DNA from 2 places in the Caproicibacterium argilliputei genome. Region 2 is predicted to be linked to the other one. Evidence: riboswitches for the same ligand, from Rfam matches in the RefSeq annotation. Region 2 holds a riboswitch; the other holds the start of a gene.
What was found. Region 2 has a riboswitch for FMN ahead of ribD (bifunctional diaminohydroxyphosphoribosylaminopyrimidine deaminase/5-amino-6-(5-phosphoribosylamino)uracil reductase RibD). Riboswitches for the same ligand answer to the same signal wherever they lie in the genome.

Region 1 (11,286 bases), 490 kb from region 2:
AAAAGAAATTCTGCAGAAAACGGAAGAACGTGTCGACTTGATTTCCGACCAGTACAAGAACGGCTTCCTGTCGGATGCAGAGCGCCATGCGGCGGTTATCAGCACTTGGAACAAGGCAACGGATGAAGTTTCTGAAGCACTGCAGAAGAACCTGGATCGCTACAATCCCATTTTTATGATGGCGGATTCCGGCGCGCGTGGTTCCATGAGCCAGATTCGTCAGCTGGCAGGTATGCGCGGCTTGATTGCAAATACCTCCGGTGAAACAATCGAAGTCCCGATTCGCGCCAATTATCGTGAAGGCCTGAACATTCTGGAATACTTCATCTCTTCGCGCGGTGCTCGAAAGGGTTTGACAGATACTGCACTGCGTACAGCTGACTCTGGTTACCTGACCCGTCGTTTGGTTGATGTTTCTCAGGAAGTCATTATCCGTGAGAACGACTGCGGCACAACAGAAGGACTGGAGATTTACGACATCAAAGAGGGCAACGAAGTTATTGAGTCGTTGCATGAGCGTTTGGTGGGGCGCTACCTGCTGGAAGACTTTGTAGACGAGAAGACCGGCGAGGTTTTGGTCAGCAAAGACAAAATGATGAATGATGCGGATGCGGATATCATTGTTTCACACGGCGTTGAGCGTATTAAAATTCGTTCGATTCTGGCGTGTCACGCGAAGCACGGTGTCTGTAAGAAGTGCTATGGCCTGAATTTGGCTACTGGTACGGAAGTGACCGTAGGCGAAGCGGTTGGTATTGTGGCGGCACAGTCTATTGGTGAGCCTGGCACACAGCTGACGATGCGAAACTTCCACACCGGCGGTATTGCGAACGCAGAAGATATTACACAGGGTCTTCCGCGTGTTGAAGAATTGTTTGAAGGGCGCAAGCCGAAGCACCTTGCCATTATCAGCGAAATTGACGGTAAAGTTACTTTTGAGGAAATCAAGAAAAACCGTCATGTGGTGGTTACCGGCGACGACGGCCAGTCTAAGAGTTATCTGATTCCGTTTGGTTCCCGTGTAACTGTGCAGGAAGGACAGAATATCAAGGCCGGCACACGCATTACCGAGGGCTCTGTGAATCCGCATGACGTACTGGCAATCAGCGGCGTTGAAGCGGTACAGGATTACCTGATTGAAGAAGTGCAGCGCGTTTACCGCCTGCAGGGCGTGGATATCAATGATAAGCACATTGAGGTCATTGTGCGGCAGATGATGAAGAAAGTCCGCGTGGAAGACGCGGGAGATACAAATTTGCTGCCGAGCTCCATGATGGAAAAATCAGAGTTTCAGGCTGCCAACAGGGAAATCCGCGACCGCATTGCGGCAGGTGAAACAGGGCTGCGTGAAGCAACCTGCACACCAACCCTGCTTGGTATTACCAAAGCTTCTTTGGCAACAGATTCGTTCCTGTCCGCTGCTTCTTTCCAGGAAACAACCCGTGTGCTGACCGATGCTGCCATCAAGGGCAAAATCGACCCGCTCATGGGCCTCAAGGAAAATGTTATCATCGGCAAGCTGATTCCGGCCGGCACAGGCATGAAGCATTACGCCAATGTGCAGCTTGAAGAGAAAAATTCGGAAAGCAGAGAAGAAAGCTTGACAAATACGGCAGTCTAGCTGTATAATAATCAATTGTGATGGTTTGACTCGTTTTTCCTGTTACGCCGTCGTAAATTGCATACTTTCCCACCTTTGCGGAATGCGGGGTGGGATTTGGTGTGTTCTCTGGATGTTACGCGGTCAATGCCGCTTAACATAAATGTTGGAAATCTGAGTTAGGAGGTGTACTATGCCCACATTTAACCAATTGGTTCATACCGGACGTGAAGTCGCCGAAAAGAAGGCAAAGGCTCCGGCACTGCTGAAAGGCTGGAATGCAAAGAAGCGCATGGCGATTGACCAGAATTCTCCGCAAAAGCGCGGTGTTTGCACTGCAGTTAAAACTGCAACCCCGAAAAAGCCGAACTCTGCTCTGCGGAAGATTGCTCGTGTGCGTCTTTCCAATGGAATGGAAGTTACAGCTTATATCCCCGGTGTTGGCCACAATCTGCAGGAGCACTCCGTCGTGATGGTTCGCGGCGGCCGTGTAAAGGATCTGCCTGGTGTGCGTTACCATATCATTCGCGGCACACTGGATGCGCAGGGCGTTGCAAAACGGATGCAGGCTCGCTCCAAGTACGGCGCAAAGCGCCCGAAGCCGGGCAAGGCTGCAAAGTAAGACAGGACTGAAACTGACGAAAACCTTACGGCTGCGGGCTTTTTTACAAAAGCTCTGTGCGGCGTTTTTATAAAACGCCTCTTGCAGGCCTGACGGGAAGCTTCATTTTCGAGTACCTATGATATCATTTATGTGAAGGAGGGAAGTAAAGTGCCAAGAAGAGGCAATATTGCGAAGCGGGACGTACTGCCCGATCCGCTGTATAATTCAAAGTTAGTCACACGTCTCGTGAATAATATCATGATTGACGGTAAGAAGGGCGTAGCCCAGAAGATCGTTTATGGCGCTTTCGATATTATCAAAGAAAAAACCGGAAAAGAACCTCTGGAGGTTTTTGAGGCTGCCATGGAAAACGTGATGCCTTCTCTGGAAGTCAAGGCCCGCCGTGTCGGCGGTGCTACGTATCAGGTTCCTATGGAAGTCCGCCCGGAGCGGCGGCAGACACTGGGACTGCGCTGGATGACAACGTACTCCCGCCAGCGTTCTGAGCGTACCATGAAAGAGCGTCTTGCAGGTGAAATTCTCGATGCTGTAAATGGTACGGGCGGCGCAGCCAAGAAGCGTGACGATACGCATAAGATGGCTGAGGCCAACAGAGCGTTTGCACACTACAGATGGTAGTGCTACAGGCGTTTGCAGAACGAATGGAGGGTAATTAATGCCTAGGCAGGTAACACTTGATCACACTCGTAACATCGGCATTATGGCGCATATTGATGCCGGTAAAACGACAACAACTGAACGTATCCTGTACTACACCGGTGTCAACCACAAGATCGGTGAAGTGCATGACGGCGCGGCCACCATGGACTGGATGGCACAGGAGCAGGAGCGCGGCATTACAATTACTTCCGCTGCAACGACCTGCTTTTGGACACACAGTGAATACTTTGGCGACCCCGACAAAAACAGAGATTACCGAATCAACATCATCGATACTCCCGGCCATGTGGATTTCACCGTGGAAGTGGAGCGCTCCCTGCGTGTGCTGGACGGTTCTGTAACCGTCTTTGCTGCAAAGGGTGGTGTTGAACCGCAGTCTGAAACCGTTTGGCGTCAGGCTGAGGAATACGGCGTTCCGCGTATGGCCTATGTCAACAAAATGGACATCATGGGCGCTGATTTCTACAACGTGATTGATATGATGAAGGACCGTTTGAACTGCACCCCGGTTCCGATTCAGCTTCCGATTGGTGCGGAAGATTCTTTCCGTGGTATTATTGACCTTGTCGCCATGACAGCAGATGTTTATTATGATGAAATGGGCAAGGATATGCGCGTGGAAGAAATTCCGGAAGATATGCGCGAAAAAGCCGAGGAATACCATACAGCACTGATTGAGCACGTTGCAGAGCAAGACGATGCACTGATGGAAAAATATCTGTCCGGTGAGGAAATCACCAAAGATGAGATTGTTTCCACGCTGCGCAAGGCGACTATTGCCAACAAACTGGTGGTTGTCACCTGTGGTACGTCCTACAAAAACAAAGGTGTTCAGAAACTTCTGGACGCAATCGTGGACTATATGCCGGCTCCGACCGATATTCCGGCTATCCGCGGTACAAATGTTGACACCGGCGAGGAAGAGGATCGTCATGCTTCTGATGATGAGCCGTTCTCTGCACTGGCGTTCAAGATTGCGACAGACCCGTTTGTGGGTAAGCTGTGCTACTTCCGCGTTTACTCCGGTAAAATGAATGCCGGCGATACTGTCTACAATTCCACAAAGGACTGTGACGAACGTATCGGCCGTATTCTGCAGATGCACGCAAATCATCGTCAGGATTTGGAAACCGTTTATGCAGGCGATATCGCCGCAGCAATCGGCGTTAAGAACACGACGACAGGCGATACGCTCTGTGATGAGAAGCATCCGGTCATTCTGGAGTCCATGGAGTTCCCGGATCCGGTTATCCGCGTTGCAATTGAGCCGAAGACAAAGGCCGGTCAGGAAAAGATGACGATTGCGCTGGCAAAACTGGCGGAAGAGGATCCGACCTTCAAGGCTTACACCGATGAGGAAACCGGTCAGACAATTATTGCTGGCATGGGTGAACTTCACTTGGAAATTATCGTTGACCGCTTGATGCGTGAATTCCATGTGGAAGCCAATGTCGGTAAGCCGCAGGTTGCTTACAAGGAAACTATCCGCAAGCCCGCTGACGTGGACTGCAAGTATGTTCGTCAGTCCGGTGGTAAAGGACAGTACGGTCATGTTAAGATTCGTGTGTTCCCGAATCCCGGCGAAGGCTACGAATTTGACAATGTTACCGTTGGCGGTTCCATTCCGAAGGAGTATATTCCGGCGGTTGACACCGGTATCCAGGGCGCAATGCTCAGCGGCGTTGTGGCTGGCTACAACGTTGTGGATGTCAAGGTTGAACTGTATGATGGCTCTTATCATGAAGTTGACTCCTCTGAAATGGCATTTAAGATTGCCGGTTCTATGGCGTTTAAGGATGCCATGCGCAAGGCGGATCCGGTCATTATGGAGCCGATTATGAAGGTTACCGTTACGGTGCCGGACGAGTATATGGGCGATGTGATTGGCGATTTGAACTCTCGCCGCGGCATGATTGAGGGCATGGACGCCATTCACGGCGCACAGCAGATTCATGCTATGGTTCCGCTTTCAGAGATGTTTGGCTATGCAACGGATATGCGTTCCAAAACGCAGGGGCGTGGTCAGTTCACAATGGAGCCGGATCACTACGCTGAAGTGCCGAAAAACATTTCCGAAAAGATTATTTCTGCCCGTACGAAAAAGGAAGAGTAATCATAAATACTGCTTGATTTTTCCCTGTATTCTTGATAAAATAGAATTGATTCTGAATAGGGAAACAACGATTGAAAAATAAAGGAGGAACTTCCAATGGCTAAGGAAAAATTCGACAGATCCAAGCCTCATGTAAACATCGGCACCATTGGTCATGTTGACCATGGCAAAACTACTTTGACCGCTGCGATCACCAAAGTGCTCAGCTTCGCGGGTGATGCGGAATTCAAAGATTACTCCAACATTGACTCCGCTCCTGAAGAGCGTGAGCGCGGCATTACCATTAACACCGCTCATGTTGAGTATCAGACCGAAACGCGCCATTACGCGCATGTTGACTGCCCCGGCCATGCTGACTACGTTAAGAACATGATCACCGGTGCTGCACAGATGGATGGTGCAATTCTGGTTGTTTCCGCTGCTGATGGCCCGATGCCGCAGACACGTGAGCACATCCTGCTGTCCCGTCAGGTTGGCGTGCCGTATATCGTTGTATTCATGAACAAGTGCGACCAGGTTGACGATCCGGAACTGCTGGATCTCGTCGAAATGGAAATTCGCGACCTGCTCAATGAATATGACTTCCCGGGCGATGACACCCCGATTATTCGTGGTTCCGCTCTGAAGGCTCTGGAGAGCACTTCCACAGATATCAATGCACCGGAGTATAAGTGCATTGTCGATCTGATGAAAGCTGTCGATGAGTATATCCCGACTCCTGACCGTAAGGCTGACCAGCCGTTCCTGATGCCGGTTGAGGATGTGTTCACCATCACCGGCCGCGGCACAGTTGCTACAGGCCGTGTGGAGCGTGGCACTGCGAAGATTGGCGAAGAAGTTGAAATCATCGGTTTGACCGACGAGCGCAAGAAGAGCGTTATCACCGGTCTGGAGATGTTCCGCAAGACTTTGGATTATGCGCAGGCTGGCGATAACGTCGGTGTTCTGCTGCGTGGTATTCAGCGTGAGGACATCGAGCGCGGTCAGGTCCTTTCCAAGCCGGGCACGATTCATCCGCATACAAAGTTTAAGGGTCAGGTTTACGTCCTGACAAAGGATGAAGGCGGCCGTCATACGCCGTTCTTCAACAACTATCGCCCGCAGTTTTACTTCCGCACAACGGATGTAACCGGCGTGATTAATCTGCCAGAAGGCACAGAGATGTGCATGCCTGGCGATAACGTTGAGATGGACGTTGAACTGATTGCTCCAATCGCTATTGAGGAAGGTCTGCGCTTCTCCATTCGTGAAGGCGGCCACACCGTTGGTTCCGGTGTTGTTTCCAAGATTAACGAGTAATTGCAAACAAATTGAGGTTCTGCCCCCTGTGGGTAGAACCTTTTTTGTGTGCAACCCTCTTGACAATTTGCCTAGGTTCGCATATACTAAATGTAGGAATTGAATAATTCTTCGGGGCGGGGTGCAATTCCCCACCGGCGGTAATACAGCAGCTGCTGTTAGCCCGCGAGCGTTTGTCAAACGCAGATTCCGGTTGGATTCCGGAGCCGACGGTGATAGTCCGGATGGTAGAAGATATGGAATTAGAGTGCCCCGGTGACGTTTATTACCGGGGCACTCTTAAATTTTGTTCCATGTCTCAGAAGGAGAAACCATGGCAAGTCAAACAAAAACTTTCAAAAACGCGAAGGTAGCCAATGTCCGTACCATTGCGGTCATTGGTGTGCTGGGTGCGCTTGCGGGCGTTGTAATGATGCTGGAAGTACCGCTGCCGTTTCTGCCGCCGTTTTATAAGCTGGATTTCAGTGAAGTGCCGGTGCTGCTGGGCGGTTTTGCGTTCGGTCCGGCTGTCGCAGCGGCGGTTGAAGCTATCAAAGTGGTTCTGCATATGTTGCTCAGCGGCGGCACGCAAACCGCTGGAGTCGGGGAGGCAGCCAATTTCCTCTTTGGTTGTGCGTTCGTTGTTCCGGCATCAATTATTTACCGCCTGCATAAAACCCGCAAAACTGCGCTTGCCGGCATGGCGGTCGGCGGAGCGGCTATGACGGTAGTCGGTGCCTTGGGAAATGCGTTTGTGCTGCTGCCGGTTTACGCGGTAGCTTTTCATATGCCCATGACGGCATTGATTCAAATGGGCAGCAGTGTTAACAGCAGCATTACAAACTTGACCACTTTTGTTTTGCTTGCAACAACACCGCTCAATTTGATTAAGGCGGTTTCTGTTTCTGTGCTCACATTCCTTTTGTATAAGCATGTCAGCCCGGTGCTGCATGGGCGGGTAAAATAAATTGCGAATGCGGAACTTTGTCTTGATTTTTGACAAATCTCTAATTTTGTTTATTTACATACCTTCAGTTTTTATGCTATACTGCTCACTGTAGAAAAAATCAATAATATCACCCTTATCAAGAGTGACGGAGGGAACAGGCCCGATGATGTCCGGCAACCTACGCAAGTAAGGTGCCAAGTCCTGCGGTGAAGCCGATAGATGAGGTATCGAAAGATAAAGCGCTGTCCGCATTTCATCGGGCCGCGCCTTTTTCACGCTCGGGGCATTTTAAGTAGGAGGAATTTCAATTGGCGAAGCATTTCTTTACTTCTGAATCCGTTACCGAAGGGCATCCTGACAAGGTTTGCGACCAGATTGCTGACGCAATTTTGGACAACATTCTGGAAAAGGACCCGAATGCGCACGTGGCCTGCGAGGTGACTGCCTGCACCGGTGTCGTACATGTGATGGGCGAGATTTCTACAGACTGCTATGTGGATATTCCGGCAGTGGCACGCAGTGTCGTGAAGGAAATTGGATACGATAATCCGGCTTATGGTTTTGACGGCAGCACCTGTGGCGTTTTGACTTCGATTGATGCGCAGTCACCGGATATCGCCATGGGCGTCAACGAATCTTTCGAAGTGAAAAACGGCGCTTCTGATGCGGACGATAAAATCGGCGCCGGCGACCAAGGCATGATGTTTGGTTTTGCCTGTGATGAAACTGAGGAAAAAATGCCGCTTGCGATTTCTTTGGCACACAAACTGGCTAAAAAATTGGCGGCAGTGCGCAAGAACGGCAGTATTCCTTACCTGCGCCCGGATGGGAAAACGCAGGTGACTGTGGAGTATGACGGCGACGCACCGGTGCGTGTGGATGCTGTTGTGCTTTCAACCCAGCATGATGACAACGTTACTTTGGAGCAAATTCGCAAGGATATGGTTGAAAAGGTTATTAAGGCGACCATTCCGGCAAAGTGGCTGGACGGAAACACCAAATATTATGTAAACCCGACCGGCCGCTTTGTGATTGGCGGGCCGGTCGGCGATTCGGGTCTGACCGGTCGGAAAATCATTGTGGATACATACGGCGGATATGGTCGTCACGGCGGTGGTGCATTCTCTGGCAAAGATCCGACCAAGGTAGATCGTTCCGCAGCGTATGCGGCGCGCTGGGTGGCAAAGAACATTGTGGCGGCAGGCCTTGCAAAGAAGTGCGAGGTACAGCTGGCCTACGCCATTGGCGTAGCACATCCGGTGTCCATTATGGTGGATACATTCGGAACGTCCCAGTATTCCAATGACCGTCTTGCTGCTGCGGTTGAGAAGGTCTTTGACCTGCGCCCGGCTGCGATTATCCGCTCCTTGGATTTGCGCAAACCAATTTACCGCAACCTTGCCAGTTACGGGCAGATGGGTCGCGAGGATCTGGGTGTTTCCTGGGAAAAGACAGACCGTGTTGATGAACTGAAAAAGGCGCTTGCATAAAATTTCTTTTCCAGAAGGATTGCAGTGCGCATTCCACACCTCTTTGCATACATTGTAAAGAGGTGATTTTTATGGGCGCGGGTCAAGTAATCATTGTTTTGCTGGCAGTCGTGGGGCTGTGCAGCTTGATGCAGTGGCTGATGCACCTGCTGTACCGCACAGGGGGACAGACGGGCACGCTGGTTCTGGTTTTGCATCTTTCGGAGCATCGGGAAGATGTGGAGTATGTGCTGCGCTGTGCACGCAATCAGCTGCGTGAAGCAGAAGGTTTTTCTAAGAAGCAGCTGGTCGTGGTGGATGACGGTATGGACAGCCAGACCAAACGCCTTTGCACGCTGTTTCTGCACGACAAACCCGGCGCCGTTATCTGCAGTGCGGAAAGATTTGCAAACATGGAAGAAATGCTGTATACTGATAGGAAATAAGACGTACATATGTACGGAATCGGTCCGGAGGGAGTCCAATGGAAAAGCAAACGCTGCTGGAAATGGCAGGAACCGTGGAGCGGATTACTTTTCGAAATGAGAAGAATGGATACACGGTGATGGAACTGAATAATGGGGAGGAACTGGTAACCGTTGTCGGTTCTCTGCCGACAGCGGAGGCGGGGGACGAGCTGCACGTGGTCGGTACTTGGACGGAGCATCCATCGTTCGGGCGGCAATTCAGCGCGCAAATTTATGAGCGGATGCAGCCTGCCACTTCGGAGGCAATTTTGCTGTATCTCTCTTCCGGTTCTCTGAAAGGAATCGGTCGCTCTACAGCAAAGCGGATTGTCGAAACATTTGGGAAACATTCACTGGAAATTTTAGAAAATGATCCGGACAGGCTTTCGCAGGTCAGCGGAATTTCCAAGCGCAAGGCGCAGCAAATTTCTGAGGAGTACCGCAGAAAGCAGGGAATCCGCGAAGTGATTCTCGGCCTAAAAGAGTTTGGTGTGACCCCGGAAGAGGCGGTTCGGGTTTACCGGGTGTTTGGACCGGAGTCGGTAGAGCACGTGCGGCAGGATCCATACTGCCTCTGTGTAGAGGATGTGGATCTGGGGTTTCAGCGGGCTGACGCGATTGCAGAGTCGCTGGAGCGACCGGCGGATGATCCCTGTCGCATCCGGGCGGGGATCCTTTTTATTTTGCAGCACAATGTGAACAATGGGCATACCTATCTGCCTAAGGAGAAACTTTTGACCACATCCGCGGCGCTGCTCAGTGTTGCGCAGCAAATGGTACAGGAAGCGTTTGACGAACTGGAGCGTGAAGGCAGTGTTATCACTTGTCTGGTGCGTGGTTGCACGGCGGTTTATCTGCCGCGGCTGTATCACGCGGAGCTTTTTTCTGCGGCCCGCCTGCAGATGATGATGGACTACCCCAGCCAGCCGATTCCGGGGGCGGAAGTGGCTGTGGATACCTTTGAAGAGTCATTGGGCATTGCGTACGCACCGGAACAAAAGGAAGCCATTCTTGCAGCACTTTCTAACGGTCTGTTGATTTTGACCGGCGGACCGGGTACCGGCAAAACGACGACTTTGGATGCAATTATCCGCATTCTGAAAAAGAAAGGGGAAAAAGTGCTGCTTGCGGCGCCGACTGGACGGGCGGCAAAACGAATGAGCGAGCTGACCGGAGAAGAGGCAAAAACTCTGCATCGGCTGCTGCAGGTGGAGTGGGACGAAACAGACAGCCCAGTTTTCGCCCGCAACGAGCAGAAGCCGCTGGAGTGTGACGCTTTAATCATTGACGAACTTTCTATGGTAGATATTTCTCTGTTTGAGGCGGTGCTGCGCGCGCTGCCAGTGGGCTGCCGCCTGGTGCTGGTGGGAGATTGCGACCAGCTGCCAAGCGTTGGGCCGGGCAACGTGCTGGGGGATTTAATTGCGTCTGAAATGCTTCCGGTGGTACAGCTGCGCCACATTTTTCGGCAAAGTATGCAAAGCTTGATTGTGACCAACGCGCATAGAATTATCGCTGGCGAAATGCCACTGTTGAATGACCCGAAAAATGATTTCTTCTTTATGCACCGTACAGACCCGCAGGAGATTTCCCGAACCATTCAGGAACTTTGCAGCACCCGTTTGCCCGCAACTTATGAATTTTCCCCATTCACGGATATTCAGGTGCTGTCTCCCAGCAGGAAAGGGGAGCTGGGCACGATTCAGCTGAATACGGTTCTGCAGGGGGTGCTGAACCCCCATGCGTCCGGCAGGAAAGAGCTGAAGGTGAATGGACGCTTGTTTCGTGAGGGTGATAAGGTTATGCAGGTAAAAAACAACTATACGCTTAGTTGGGAAAAAGAGGACGGCACGGTGGGCGACGGCGTCTTCAACGGGGACATTGGCATCATTCGGGAAATCGATAAGAGCGCTTCCCTGTTGACGGTGGACATGGACGGCCGATTGGTTACTTATGAGCTGGAAACAGCGGCAGAGCTGGAACTTGCATATGCCATGACGGTACATAAGAGTCAGGGCAGTGAATTTCCGGCGGTAGTCATGCCGATGTATCCCGGCCCCAAACCGCTGTATTACCGCAATTTGTTTTATACGGCGATCACACGCGCAAAGCAGCTGTTGGTTCT
Region 2 (11,286 bases):
CACATCACCGTCCACGGTTTCGACTGCCGCACCGCTGTTTCAAAAGCCGCCAGATAAATCTCCCGCGCGGTGCGCTCGTCCATTTCGGAGCTGGAGCTCATGCGGCGGTGCTCCTGACTGTTGGCAAAAAAGTGCTTGATGCTGGTGCCAACGTGCCTACTTTGCACACCGGCAATCTGGTTGGCTGCCAATTCGGAAGCCAGGTATGGGTCTTCCGAGTAATACTCAAAGTTGCGCCCACAAAGTGGGGAGCGCTTGATGTTCACCGCTGGGCCGAGAATCACGCCGACGCCCTCAGCCTGACACTCATTGCCCAGTGTTTCCCCAATATGCCGCAAAAGCGAGCGGTCAAAGGAAGCTGCTGCTGCACAGCCTGCCGGAAAGCAGACGGCCTTGATGCTTTCGTTGATGCCCAAATGGTCTGCCTGCAGATCCTGCTTGCGCAGACCGTGGGGGCCGTCGCTCACCATCATAGAGGGGACGCCGAGCCGCGGCACCGCCTTGGTGTGCCAGAAGTCTGCGCCGGAGCACAAACCCGCCTTTTCTTCCAGTGTCATTTCGCGAATCTGTTCTTTTATGGTCACGCTCTTTTTCTTCCTTTCCGGAATATTATTTCATCCTAACAAAAATGATATTTTCAGTCTAATATTTTCAGATGAAATATGCAAGAGGGTTCCTGACAAATTCAACAAAAGTTCACACCTGCGGCGGACCTCCGTACAGCACCGGTTTGGTCAGGATGCAAATAAAGGCAGATTTGCTTCCTTTTGACCGTGCAGTGTTCGTATGGCGGCGGGCTGTTTCTCTGACAGCACCACGCCAAAATGGGACGCCAAAAACTTTTTGCGGCTGACGTCAACCTCCATAAACTGTACGGATTCGTCTGTGAGCGAAGCTTTCAGCTGCATCACAGCCTCCAGACTGCCGGTGCGAGCAGGGTCCCAAAACGCCAGCACCACCGGTTTTTCAGACGGCATTAAAATCTGTTCAAAGTCGTTCATTTCTTCAATATACCGTTCAGCGGCGGTCGCGGCGGTCGCACCATCGGCTGCTGCCGTTGTAATCTGCCGCAAATACTTTTCCCGCACATCTCCCGCTGCAAACACACCGCCCACGGTGGTTTCCATCCGGTCATTTGTCACAATCCATCCCTGCCGGTTCAGCGGAAGACTGTCCTGCAAAAAGCCGGTCGCCGGAATCATGCCGACAAAAAAGAAAACACCGTTGCAGGGATATTTATAGACGCTGCCTGTGCGGCTGTCCCGTATGGTCACACCGGTTACATGGTCACTGCCTTCAACGCGCACCACTGTACTGTTCCAAAGAAACTCCATCTTAGGGTGTGCAAGTGCCTTTTCCGCTGACTGGCGGTTGCAGTCCAGAACTCCCTGCTCATGCAACACCACAACGGTGACACGACTCGCGTATTTTGTAAGGAACAAACCTTCCTCAATCGCCTGGTCGCCGCTGCCCACCACAACCACATGCTGGTCCTGAAAAAACGCCGCGTCACAGGTTGCACAGTAGGCAACTCCCTGCCCGGTCAGCTCGCGCTCCCCCGGAATGCCGAGGATACGGGCAGAAGTACCCGTTGCCAGAATGACCGCTTTCGCGGTGAAGGACGCCGGAACATCTGCCGCCAAGGACTGGCTCATCCGCAGCCTGCTGCGAATTGCCGGAGAATTGGAACAGCAGCTGGCGCAATACTGGAACCGTTTTGAGCCGGAAATTTCCGGAACCATGTCCGAAAAGCTCTATTACTAAGCGGCTGCTTCAGCCGCATCAAAAAAGGTGTCCGCGCAGCCGCAGGCTGTTTGGACGCCCTTTTTTGATGCGTTTCGGTTCAGTTCTTCAGTTCGTGAATCAAATTTACCATTTCCACGGCATCCGCCGCGCACGCAAAGCCTTTGTTGCCCGCTTTGGTTCCCGCGCGCTCAACCGCCTGCTCAATATTTTCTGTGGTAAGCACACCGAACAGGACCGGCACGCCGGTCGCCAGCGACACCTGCGCAATGCCTTTGGACATCTCATTGCAGACATACTCGTAGTGGCTCGTGCTGCCGCGGATGACCGCGCCCAGGCAAATGACCGCGTCATAGCGCCCGCTTTCCGCCAACTTGGATGCAATCAGCGGCAGCTCAAACGCGCCCGGCACCCACGCCACGTCGATGTGCTCCTCAGCAACCCCGCGGCGGCGCAAGCCGTCCAGCGCGCCGTCCAAAAGTTTTGTGGTAATCAGTTCATTAAAGCGGGCAACGGCAATGCCGATTCTGGCGCCCTGCGCGACCAGAGTTCCTTCATAAATACGCATATTCTTTCTCCTTTTTCAGTAGTGTAACAGATGACCCATTTTTTCCTGCTTGGTTTTCAAGTAAAACAAATCGTCTGCTGTGGCGGGCACCTCAAGCGGCACCCGTCGGGCAATCGTGACGCCGCAGGCAGAAAGCTGCCGCACCTTGTCCGGATTGTTTGTCAGCAGGCGCACGCTTTTTACCCCCAAATCGCGCAAAATCTGCGCACCGACCGTATAATCGCGCAGGTCGTCCGCAAAACCGAGCGCCCGGTTGGCCTCAACCGTATCCATGCCGCGGTCCTGCAGGGCATACGCGCGCAGTTTGTTGAGCAAGCCAATGCCGCGCCCCTCCTGCCGCAAGTACAGCAGCACACCGCACCCCTCCTGCTCTATTTGCCGCATAGCGGCGGCAAACTGCTGACCGCAGTCGCAGCGGAGGGAGCCGAAGGCATCGCCGGTCAGGCACTCGGAGTGCACCCTGCACAGCACATTTTCTCCATTGCCAAGCGTTCCCTTCACCAAAGCAACATGGTGCTCCCCGTTCAGCTGATTTTGGTAGCCGTAAGCCGTAAACTGCCCGTACCGAGTCGGCAGTTGAACGGCAGCTTCCTGCTTTACAAAGGTTTCGTGTGTTTTGCGGTACGCCTGCAAAGCCCGAATGGTCAGCATTTTCAGGTTCCATTTCTCCGCCAGTTTCTGCAGCTCTGCCTGCCGCATCATGGTGCCGTCCTGCCGCATCACCTCGCAGCACAAACCGCACTCCTGCAAACCCGCAAGGCGCATGAGGTCAACCGTTGCCTCCGTGTGGCCGGCGCGCTCCAGCACACCATGCTCCCGCGCACGCAGCGGAAACAGATGGCCGGGGCGGCGGAAGTCAGACGGCTTTGCCCCCTCGGCGGCGCAGGCACGTGCAGTCACCGCGCGCTCCTGTGCAGAAATACCCGTAGTGGTTGCGGCAAAATCAATGGAAACCGTAAAAGCGGTTTCGTGGTTGTCAGTGTTTTCCGCCACCATCGGCGGCAGCCCCAGCCGGTCACAAAGCGCGCCGCTCATCGGCAGACAAATCAGCCCCTTTGCATAGGTCGCCATGAAATTCACCGTTTCTGTTGCCGCAAACTGTGCGGCACAGATAAAGTCCCCTTCGTTTTCCCGACTTTCATCATCCGTTACCAAGATGATTTTTCCCTGCCGCAAATCCTCCAGTGCCTCTTCTACGGTATGAAACGCGTCCATCAGAATCCCTCCTAAAATCCAAATTTTTTGAGATACGCCTGCGTGACACCGCTTTCCGGTGCCGACAGACCCAGCAGCTTTTCGATGTATTTTCCGACACAGTCCGTTTCCACATTGACCAAATCGCCCGCCCTGCGCTCGCTAAGCGTGGTGCTCGCGGCGGTGTGCGGAATGACGGAAACCGAAAAAGTTTCGCCGCTGACTTCCGCCACGGTCAGGCTGACGCCATCCACCGTAACGGAACCTTTTTTTACAAGATAGCGCAGAAGCGCCGCGTCACAGCGAATGATGTACCAGACGGCGCTGCCATCCCGGCGCACGGAAAGCACCGTTCCGGTGCCGTCAATGTGTCCGGCAACCAGGTGCCCGCCCAAACGCCCGCCCACTGGCAGGGCACGCTCCAAATTCACGCGGCTGCCACGGTGCAGCCGCCCCAGTGCCGTATACAGCAGTGTTTCATGCACCACGTCCGCCGTGAAGCCGTCCGGGCGGCGCTCTGTCACCGTCAGGCACACGCCGTTGACTGCCACGCTGTCCCCCAGCTGCAGCTCGTCCGGCACCTTTGCCGCGCAAACGGACAATGCCAGCGACGCTGCACCGTGCCGGATTTCCTGCACGGTGCCAACCTCCTCAATTATGCCGGTAAACACGGAATCACCCGGCTTTCTAGCAGCAAATCATCCCCCAGCGGTGTCACTTCCGATACCGTCAGGCGATATGCATCCTGCACGGTGGAAACGCCGCTGCCGCCCACCGGCCCTTTGGCAGCTGCGCCGCCAAACAGCTTCGGCGCAAGGTACGCCTGCACCTTTTGCACAATGCCGCTCTGCAGCGCAGACCAGTTGAGCGCCGCACCGCCCTCCAGCAGGACACTGTCAATCTGCCGCCGCCCCAGTTCCTGCATCAGGGCACAAAGATTCACGTGACCCGCCTGCTCCGGCAGGGGCAGCACCTCGCAGCCCGCTTCCAGATACGGCTGGCGATGCGCTTCCGCTGTGCTGCCGCACACCAAAAGGGTGCGCACCTCTTTGGCTGTGCGCACCACCTGCGCAGTGAGCGGCGTGCGCAGGTGCGTATCACAAATCACACGAATCGGACTGCGTCCGCCCGGCAGGCGGCAGGTCAGCAGCGGATCGTCTGCCAGCACCGTACCCACACCTGCCAAAACCGCCGTGTACCGGCTGCGGTCCTGCTGCACTCGCAGCCGCGCCTCCCTGCCGGTAATCCACTTGGAAAATCCGGCAGCTGTGGCGATTTTTCCGTCCAACGTCATGGCGTACTTCATCACAACAAACGGAGTTCGGCTCTGGATGTAGTGCAGGAATACTTCATTGAGCCGGTCGCACGCCGCCTGCAGAACGTGTTCCGTCACCGCCACGCTGTGTTCCCGCAAAATGCGGATTCCCCTGCCCGCCACCAGCGGATTGGGGTCGCCGGAACCGACCACCACCCGCGCAATGCCGCTTTCCAGAATCGCATCCGTACACGGGGGTGTTTTTCCCCAGTGACAGCACGGTTCTAGTGTGACATACAGCGTCGCGCCGCGCGGCGATTCCCGACAGTCCGCCAGCGCCTGCCGCTCCGCGTGCGGGCCGCCGAACTGCCGGTGGTACCCGCTGCCAATGACACGGTCGTCCTTAACCACCACGGCGCCGACCATCGGGTTGGGGCTGACGCGCCCGCAGCCCTTTTGGGCAAGCTCCAGTGCCAGGCGCATATACGTTTCGTCCGTCATAAAAAACCTCCCATACAGAAAAAATCCCCTGAATCCGAATACTTCAGGGGATCTGTTCCAAGCGGAGCCGCGGCGGTTTTCCTGTATGGAAATATAACAAAAAGTCCTGAAACGACAAAGAACATCATTTCAGGACAGAAAATACAGGTATTAAAACGCAGCAGAACTGCTTCTGCAATCTTCTTTCATTCAGACTGTAACTGCCGGCCCCGGAATTACACCGGATCATGCCTTACGGCTCGTGGGCTTTACCACCGATAGGGACTTTCACCCTGCCCCGAAGATTCTTATTCAATTGCTGTTATTATAGGTGATTTTACAAAACCTGTCAAGCCATTTTTCAGGCTTTGGCGCCAGCAACATCTTGCTTTGCCGACTCCGGCGCTTCGCCGCGCATGGTGCGTGCATAGGAAAATCCGCGGTCATTCTGCCGTTTAACCGGTGTCAGTTCAAAGTACACCACGGCGTTTTCCTGCAGGGAAAGCTGCAGGAAAAGCTCCGCGTTTTCTGCAAACTTCTGCTCGGTAGCGAGAAACGGTACAGCCGCCTGCCGCAGCAGCGTGTTCTGGGCTTCGGAGGGGCTGGCCGGTTCGCCCATGTCGTGCCACATTTTCAGCGGATTGCAGGTTGTTTCATCCACCGTTTTGGTCAGCAGGCACCATTCCTCCGCGCGGTCCGCCGGCAGCCGGAACTGCAGGGAAAGCGCGCGTCCGGTGCGGTACAGTGAAAGGTTCCACGCCACGCCGCAGTATCGGCCGTCTGCCTTTTTCACAATGACCGCATCGTCCGAACGGTGCACGCACGTGCCCTGCAAATCTTTGTAAAACCGGAAAGTCCAGAAAGTCGGCTTGGGAATGCAGCCGTTCGCAACCAAACCGAAACCGCCGTGGAAGGGGGTAAACGGCACACCGGATTCCTCAAAAATATCGCCGAACGTCCAGTAAGAGTAGGTTTCGTTGTCGTCGCCCAAACGGGAAAGCTGCTGGGCAATGTAAGCGGCATTCTGGTTGGTGTCGTGCAGCGGCGTTCTGGGATTATACGAGGTATTAAACTCCGTTACATGAATCGGCAGACCACGGTACTGCGGGAAGCTGTCCGTGATTTCGCGGGTGGTATGCAGATTGGCAAGCCCCGCATCCGGCTCGTTCAGCTTCGCATAGCCGCAGTGACCCACAAACTCCGGCTGGTCAATGGTATAGTGATGGCGTGAAATGAAATCCACCGGAATCTTCTTATCGCTGCAGAACTCCAGAAAAGCGCGAATCCAGATTTCGTCGGTACCGCCGCAGCACGCCGGGCCACCCACCTGAAAGCGCGCGTCCACTTCCTTGACAGCGGCAAAGGTGCGCTCGAACAGATGAAAATATTCCTTCTGGTCGGCATCCTTCCAGAATCCGGCAAGGTTCGGCTCGTTCCAAACCTCCACCGGCCATGTAACCACTTCATCCGCACCGTAACGCTCCATTAGGTGGCGCAGCGTTGCCTGCACCAGCGCACACCAGGCATTGTAGCTTTTGGGCGGAGTTACGTTCCCGTTCCAATAAAACACGGTCTGCTCACCGGACGCCAGTGCCTTCGGCATAAAGCCAAGTTCCAAAAACGGCCGCAGTCCTACTTTTCGATAGCTGTCCATCACCATATCCAAATAGGTGAAATTGTACTCCGGCACCACGTTGCCGTTTTCATCCTTGTACTCCTGGTAAATCGCCATGTCCTCACAGAAAAGGCCATGGCCGCGGATGTGCTTGAACCCGATTTCGCGCTGTACCAGCGCCAGCTGGTCCTGATATTCCTTTTGCAGCGCCAGACCCATACGTCCGGTACCCACGCATTCGTCTGCGCCGTTGTGAAACGGCACCGTATCTGCCGGAAGGATCCGGTAACTTTTGCTTTCCTGCATCCTAAAAAAACACTCCGTTCTCCACTTTTTCTTGACCGCTGTGCGGCCGGGTGGTATACTGACTGAAATTGACCGATTCTTCTTTTATGTAAGGAAGTCTGCCACATGAATCATATCCGCTACATCGGCTACAGTGCGGTGCATACTGAAAACTTCATCTTCGACGTTCCCGGCGGGCACGACTGCTGGCTGCTGCTGCTGACACACACGCCGGCGCTGTTCTTTGTGGACGGCACCCTGCGGGAATACCCCGCCAAGTGCGCGGTGCTGTTTGCACCACGGCAAAAAATCTACTACCGCGCCTGCGGCAGCACATACGAAAACGACTGGATCCGCTTTGACTCTACGGAAACGTACGTTTCCACTCTGCCGGTGCAGGGGCGGCCGTTTTTGCTGCCGGACCCCGAATACTGCCACAGCCTGTTTCAGCTGCTGACGTGGGAGCACACCATGCCCGGGCTGAACAGCGAACGAACCGTAGACCAGCTGCTGCGTGTGCTGTTTACCAAGCTGCTGGAAGCCTGTTCGCTGAAGTCTTCGTTTCCGCACTACCACAGCCTGCTTTTGATGCGCAAAGAGATTTACAACCATCCGCAGGGCGACTGGACGGTTCCCCGCATGGCAGAACAGCTGCACCTCAGCTCCGGATACCTGCAGGTGCTGTACAAAAAAATCTTCGGTACTTCCTGCATGGAGGATGTCATTGACGGGCGCATCCGCATGGCGGAAGACCAGCTTCTGTACACAGACAAACCCGTTTCAGAAGTGGCAGAGCAGTGCGGCTACAGCAACCTGGAGCATTTCTGCCGGCAGTTCAAAAAAACAGCTGGGCTTTCTCCCACCGCGTTCCGCAAGCAGGCGGATGCTTCGGAACAAACCTTCCTGTACCATGATATACAACTTGCGCCGCCGGCACAATGATGTATCCCCACGCATTTTTGACGGATTCTTCTTTTCGCAGAAAGACCGGCAGCAGGGCACCCCGCCGCCGGTCTTTCTTTCACAGGAAAAGCACACATCAACAAACGCTTCGCAGAACCGCTGCAGCCACAATGGCACACACCACCAGTGCGGTCGCAGCCATGGAAATCAGAAAAACTTTGAGGGCGGCGTGTTCAGTCACTTCAGCATCCTCCTTTGCAGGCATCCCTTTCTTCTTTATCTTTATTGTAGTCCTGCAGGACGGCGGCTGTGTTTCGTTTGGGTTAAATGCTCATTAAATTTCGATGTTTGTTCCATTGCCCGTTTGAGGGCGGTCACACGGCGTTTTTCTGCTGCGTGTCCGCCCTTTTTTGCGCAGTTTTGCCGTTTTCCGCCTGCCGCTGCCGCGGAAAATAGAGAAATATTTTTAGAATTTTCAAACATAAAGTTCGCAATTTGTATTTTCTTTATGTTTATTACGCCTATTTTCAAATTATATCTTTATATATTTTGCTGAATGATGGACTTTTTCGCACTATAGATATATAATGAATCATATCACGAATAAACTGGCTTTTTTATATCTGCTTATTTGGGCATGATTATGATTTTTAGGAGGTTCTAACATGAAGGCAACTCACAAAAACAAGGAACGGGAGGGTGCAGGCATCCTGACCAAACTGCTGGCCGTACTGCTGACACCGGTCGCTGCATCCGTGGTGATCATGCTGCTGCTCGTTTTTAACAGCACCAGCAACATTCTGCTTTCCCGCAGTGAAACCATTTTGAGTAAGAGCAGCGAAAGTGTCACCAATGAAACCAGCGGATGGATTCAGAAAAACCTGACCGCTTTGGATGCGGAGCGGTCTGCACTGGAGTATGTGAATCCCAAAAACGGCGCGGAAACTCTGCGCTTTCTGAAACACACCACAAACCGCTATGACACCTTCAAAAACGGCATTTACATGGGTCTGCCAACCGGCGCGTTGGTGGATCCTACCTACACGCCGCCTGCCGGTTACGACGCACGCGAGCGTTCTTGGTACAAAACCGGCATTAACACAGACAAGTTTACCCTTGGGCCCGTTTACATGGACGCAAGCACAAAAAAGTACATTGTCAGCGCCTCTGCATCCTTAACGGGAGCGAACGGCGCAAAGGCAGGTGTGCTTGCCGCTGACATTTCTCTGGACTCCATTACAGGAATCGTCAAGGACATTACCATTGAAAAAACCGGCGGCGTTTCGTTAATTGACGCCAACACCAACATGGTCATCGGCTCCAAAAACAGTTCTGTGGTCGGTAAAACACTGGATAAAGAGTCGAACGGCCTTTACCAGTTTGCCGCCAGTAAAGTCAAACAGGGCACGCAGGGCATTTTCCTATATGAAAACGGCAGCAGCAGTATGTACATCGACCTGCAGAAAATTTCGGGCAGCAACTGGATTGCGCTTTCCTATGTACCGAAAAGTGAAATTTTAAGCGCAATGAGCTCCCTCACAAGTTCCCTGCTGATTATGGCGATTGTCACCATCTTGGTTCTGGGCGCACTCATCACGTTCTCGATTAACCGCATGGTCAATAAACCCGTCAAAGCACTGGACGGTGTTGCCAAACGAATTGCAGACGGCCATTTGGACGAGCAAATCACGTTCCACTCCCGCGATGAATTCGGCACTTTGGCAGATAATTTCAGCAAAACCGTAACCCGCCTGCGTGATTACGTCAACTACATTGATGAAATCGCGGATATACTCAACGAAATCGCCGCGAACAATCTGAATTATCAGCTCAAGTACAACTATGAAGGCGAATTTGCCAAAGTCAAAGCCGCCCTGCAGCACATTTCCGCTTCTCTGAGCGAAACCATCGGTGCCATCCGGCAGTCTGCCGACCAGGTTGCCGCCGGTTCTGACCAAGTTGCCGCCGGTGCACAGTCCCTGAGCCAAGGTGCAACGGAGCAGGCCTCCTCTGTTGAGGAGCTTGCCGCAACCATCGACGAAGTTTCCAAACAGGTCAGCGAGAACGCCGACAAAGCCACACAGGCCAACACCGGCATGGAAACGGTGGAGCAGCAGCTATTGGAAAGCAACAGCCAGATGCAGGAGATGGTTCGTGCCATGGGCGACATTACAACCAGCTCCGACCAAATCAGCAAAATCATCAAAACCATCGAGGACATCGCGTTCCAGACAAACATCCTCGCGCTGAATGCCGCAGTCGAAGCGGCACGCGCCGGCGAAGCAGGCAAGGGCTTCTCCGTTGTCGCTGATGAGGTACGCAACCTCGCCGGCAAGTCTGCGGACGCCTCCAAGAGCACTTCTGAATTGATTGAACGTTCGCTGCAGGCAGTCAAACGCGGCTCCAACATTGCAGATGAAACCGCGCAGTCGCTTCTGACCGCCGTTGACGGCACAAAGGCGATTGCTTCCGGTATCAATCAGATCGCAGAAAATTCGAACCGCCAGTCTGATTCCATCGCGCAGATTACGCAGGGTATCGACCAGATTTCCAGTGTTGTGCAGACGACCTCCGCCACCTCGGAGGAATCCGCCGCCGCTTCCGAAGAACTCTCCGGGCAGGCACAGATGCTGAAAAAATTGGTAGAGCAGTTCCGCCTCAAGGAGGACGCCGAAGCGGCTGCCGCACCGGCCGCTTTCGCACAAGCGGCTCCACCGGCACCTGCCGCCCCGCACACTGCCTGCATCAACAGTAGCGACAGCGGCAAATACAGCTTCTAAAGCAAACAAAAATGCCAGAAAAAGACGGACAAATCGGAAGCACGGTCTTCCGGTTTTGCCCGTCTTTTTTGCACTCAAAAAATCTTTCTTACAGTCTGCGGAACACAGGAATGCAGTCCATTGGCGTTTCGCATGAAATACGCCGGCCGCCTTCGTATTTCTGCCCGTCAGACAGCGCCTGCCACTGCCCCGCCGGCAGGTAAACATTTCTGGAGGTCTGATCCGGATACAGAACCGGCGCCACCAGGTAGGAAGAGCCGAACATATACTGGTCACACAGCTCCCAGCAGACCTTGTCCTGCGGAAATTCGTAAAACATCGTACGCATCATCGGTGCGCCGGTTTCGTGCGCTTCCTGCGAAAGCTTAAGGAGATACGGCTTGAGTTCCAGACGAATCTGCAGGTACTTTTTCATGATGGAGAAGGCTTTCTCCCCGTAGCTCCACAGTTCGTTCGGCTGGCC

Region 1: another riboswitch for FMN. It lies ahead of PXC00_RS08090 (ECF transporter S component); the one in region 2 lies ahead of ribD (bifunctional diaminohydroxyphosphoribosylaminopyrimidine deaminase/5-amino-6-(5-phosphoribosylamino)uracil reductase RibD).

Annotation. Positions count from the first base shown of each region.
Region 1 is NZ_CP135996.1:1,648,958-1,660,243, reverse strand. Features, by position in the region: gene rpoC (DNA-directed RNA polymerase subunit beta') at 1-1,621, shown strand, start outside; gene rpsL (30S ribosomal protein S12) at 1,794-2,222, shown strand; gene rpsG (30S ribosomal protein S7) at 2,373-2,843, shown strand; gene fusA (elongation factor G) at 2,881-4,998, shown strand; gene tuf (elongation factor Tu) at 5,095-6,297, shown strand; FMN riboswitch at 6,401-6,537, shown strand; gene PXC00_RS08090 (ECF transporter S component) at 6,611-7,243, shown strand; SAM riboswitch class I at 7,356-7,451, shown strand; gene metK (methionine adenosyltransferase) at 7,534-8,715, shown strand; gene PXC00_RS08080 (hypothetical protein) at 8,787-9,140, shown strand; gene recD2 (SF1B family DNA helicase RecD2) at 9,179-11,286, shown strand, end outside.
Region 2 is NZ_CP135996.1:2,142,935-2,154,220, forward strand. Features, by position in the region: gene PXC00_RS10370 (glycoside hydrolase family 3 C-terminal domain-containing protein) at 1-557, opposite strand, end outside; gene PXC00_RS10375 (NAD(P)/FAD-dependent oxidoreductase) at 735-1,655, opposite strand; gene ribH (6,7-dimethyl-8-ribityllumazine synthase) at 1,844-2,311, opposite strand; gene PXC00_RS10385 (bifunctional 3,4-dihydroxy-2-butanone-4-phosphate synthase/GTP cyclohydrolase II) at 2,327-3,526, opposite strand; gene PXC00_RS10390 (riboflavin synthase) at 3,538-4,143, opposite strand; gene ribD (bifunctional diaminohydroxyphosphoribosylaminopyrimidine deaminase/5-amino-6-(5-phosphoribosylamino)uracil reductase RibD) at 4,161-5,261, opposite strand; FMN riboswitch at 5,435-5,550, opposite strand; gene PXC00_RS10400 (GH39 family glycosyl hydrolase) at 5,602-7,161, opposite strand; gene PXC00_RS10405 (helix-turn-helix transcriptional regulator) at 7,267-8,082, shown strand; gene PXC00_RS10410 (hypothetical protein) at 8,326-8,574, opposite strand; gene PXC00_RS10415 (methyl-accepting chemotaxis protein) at 8,709-10,823, shown strand; gene PXC00_RS10420 (glycoside hydrolase family 31 protein) at 10,912-11,286, opposite strand, start outside.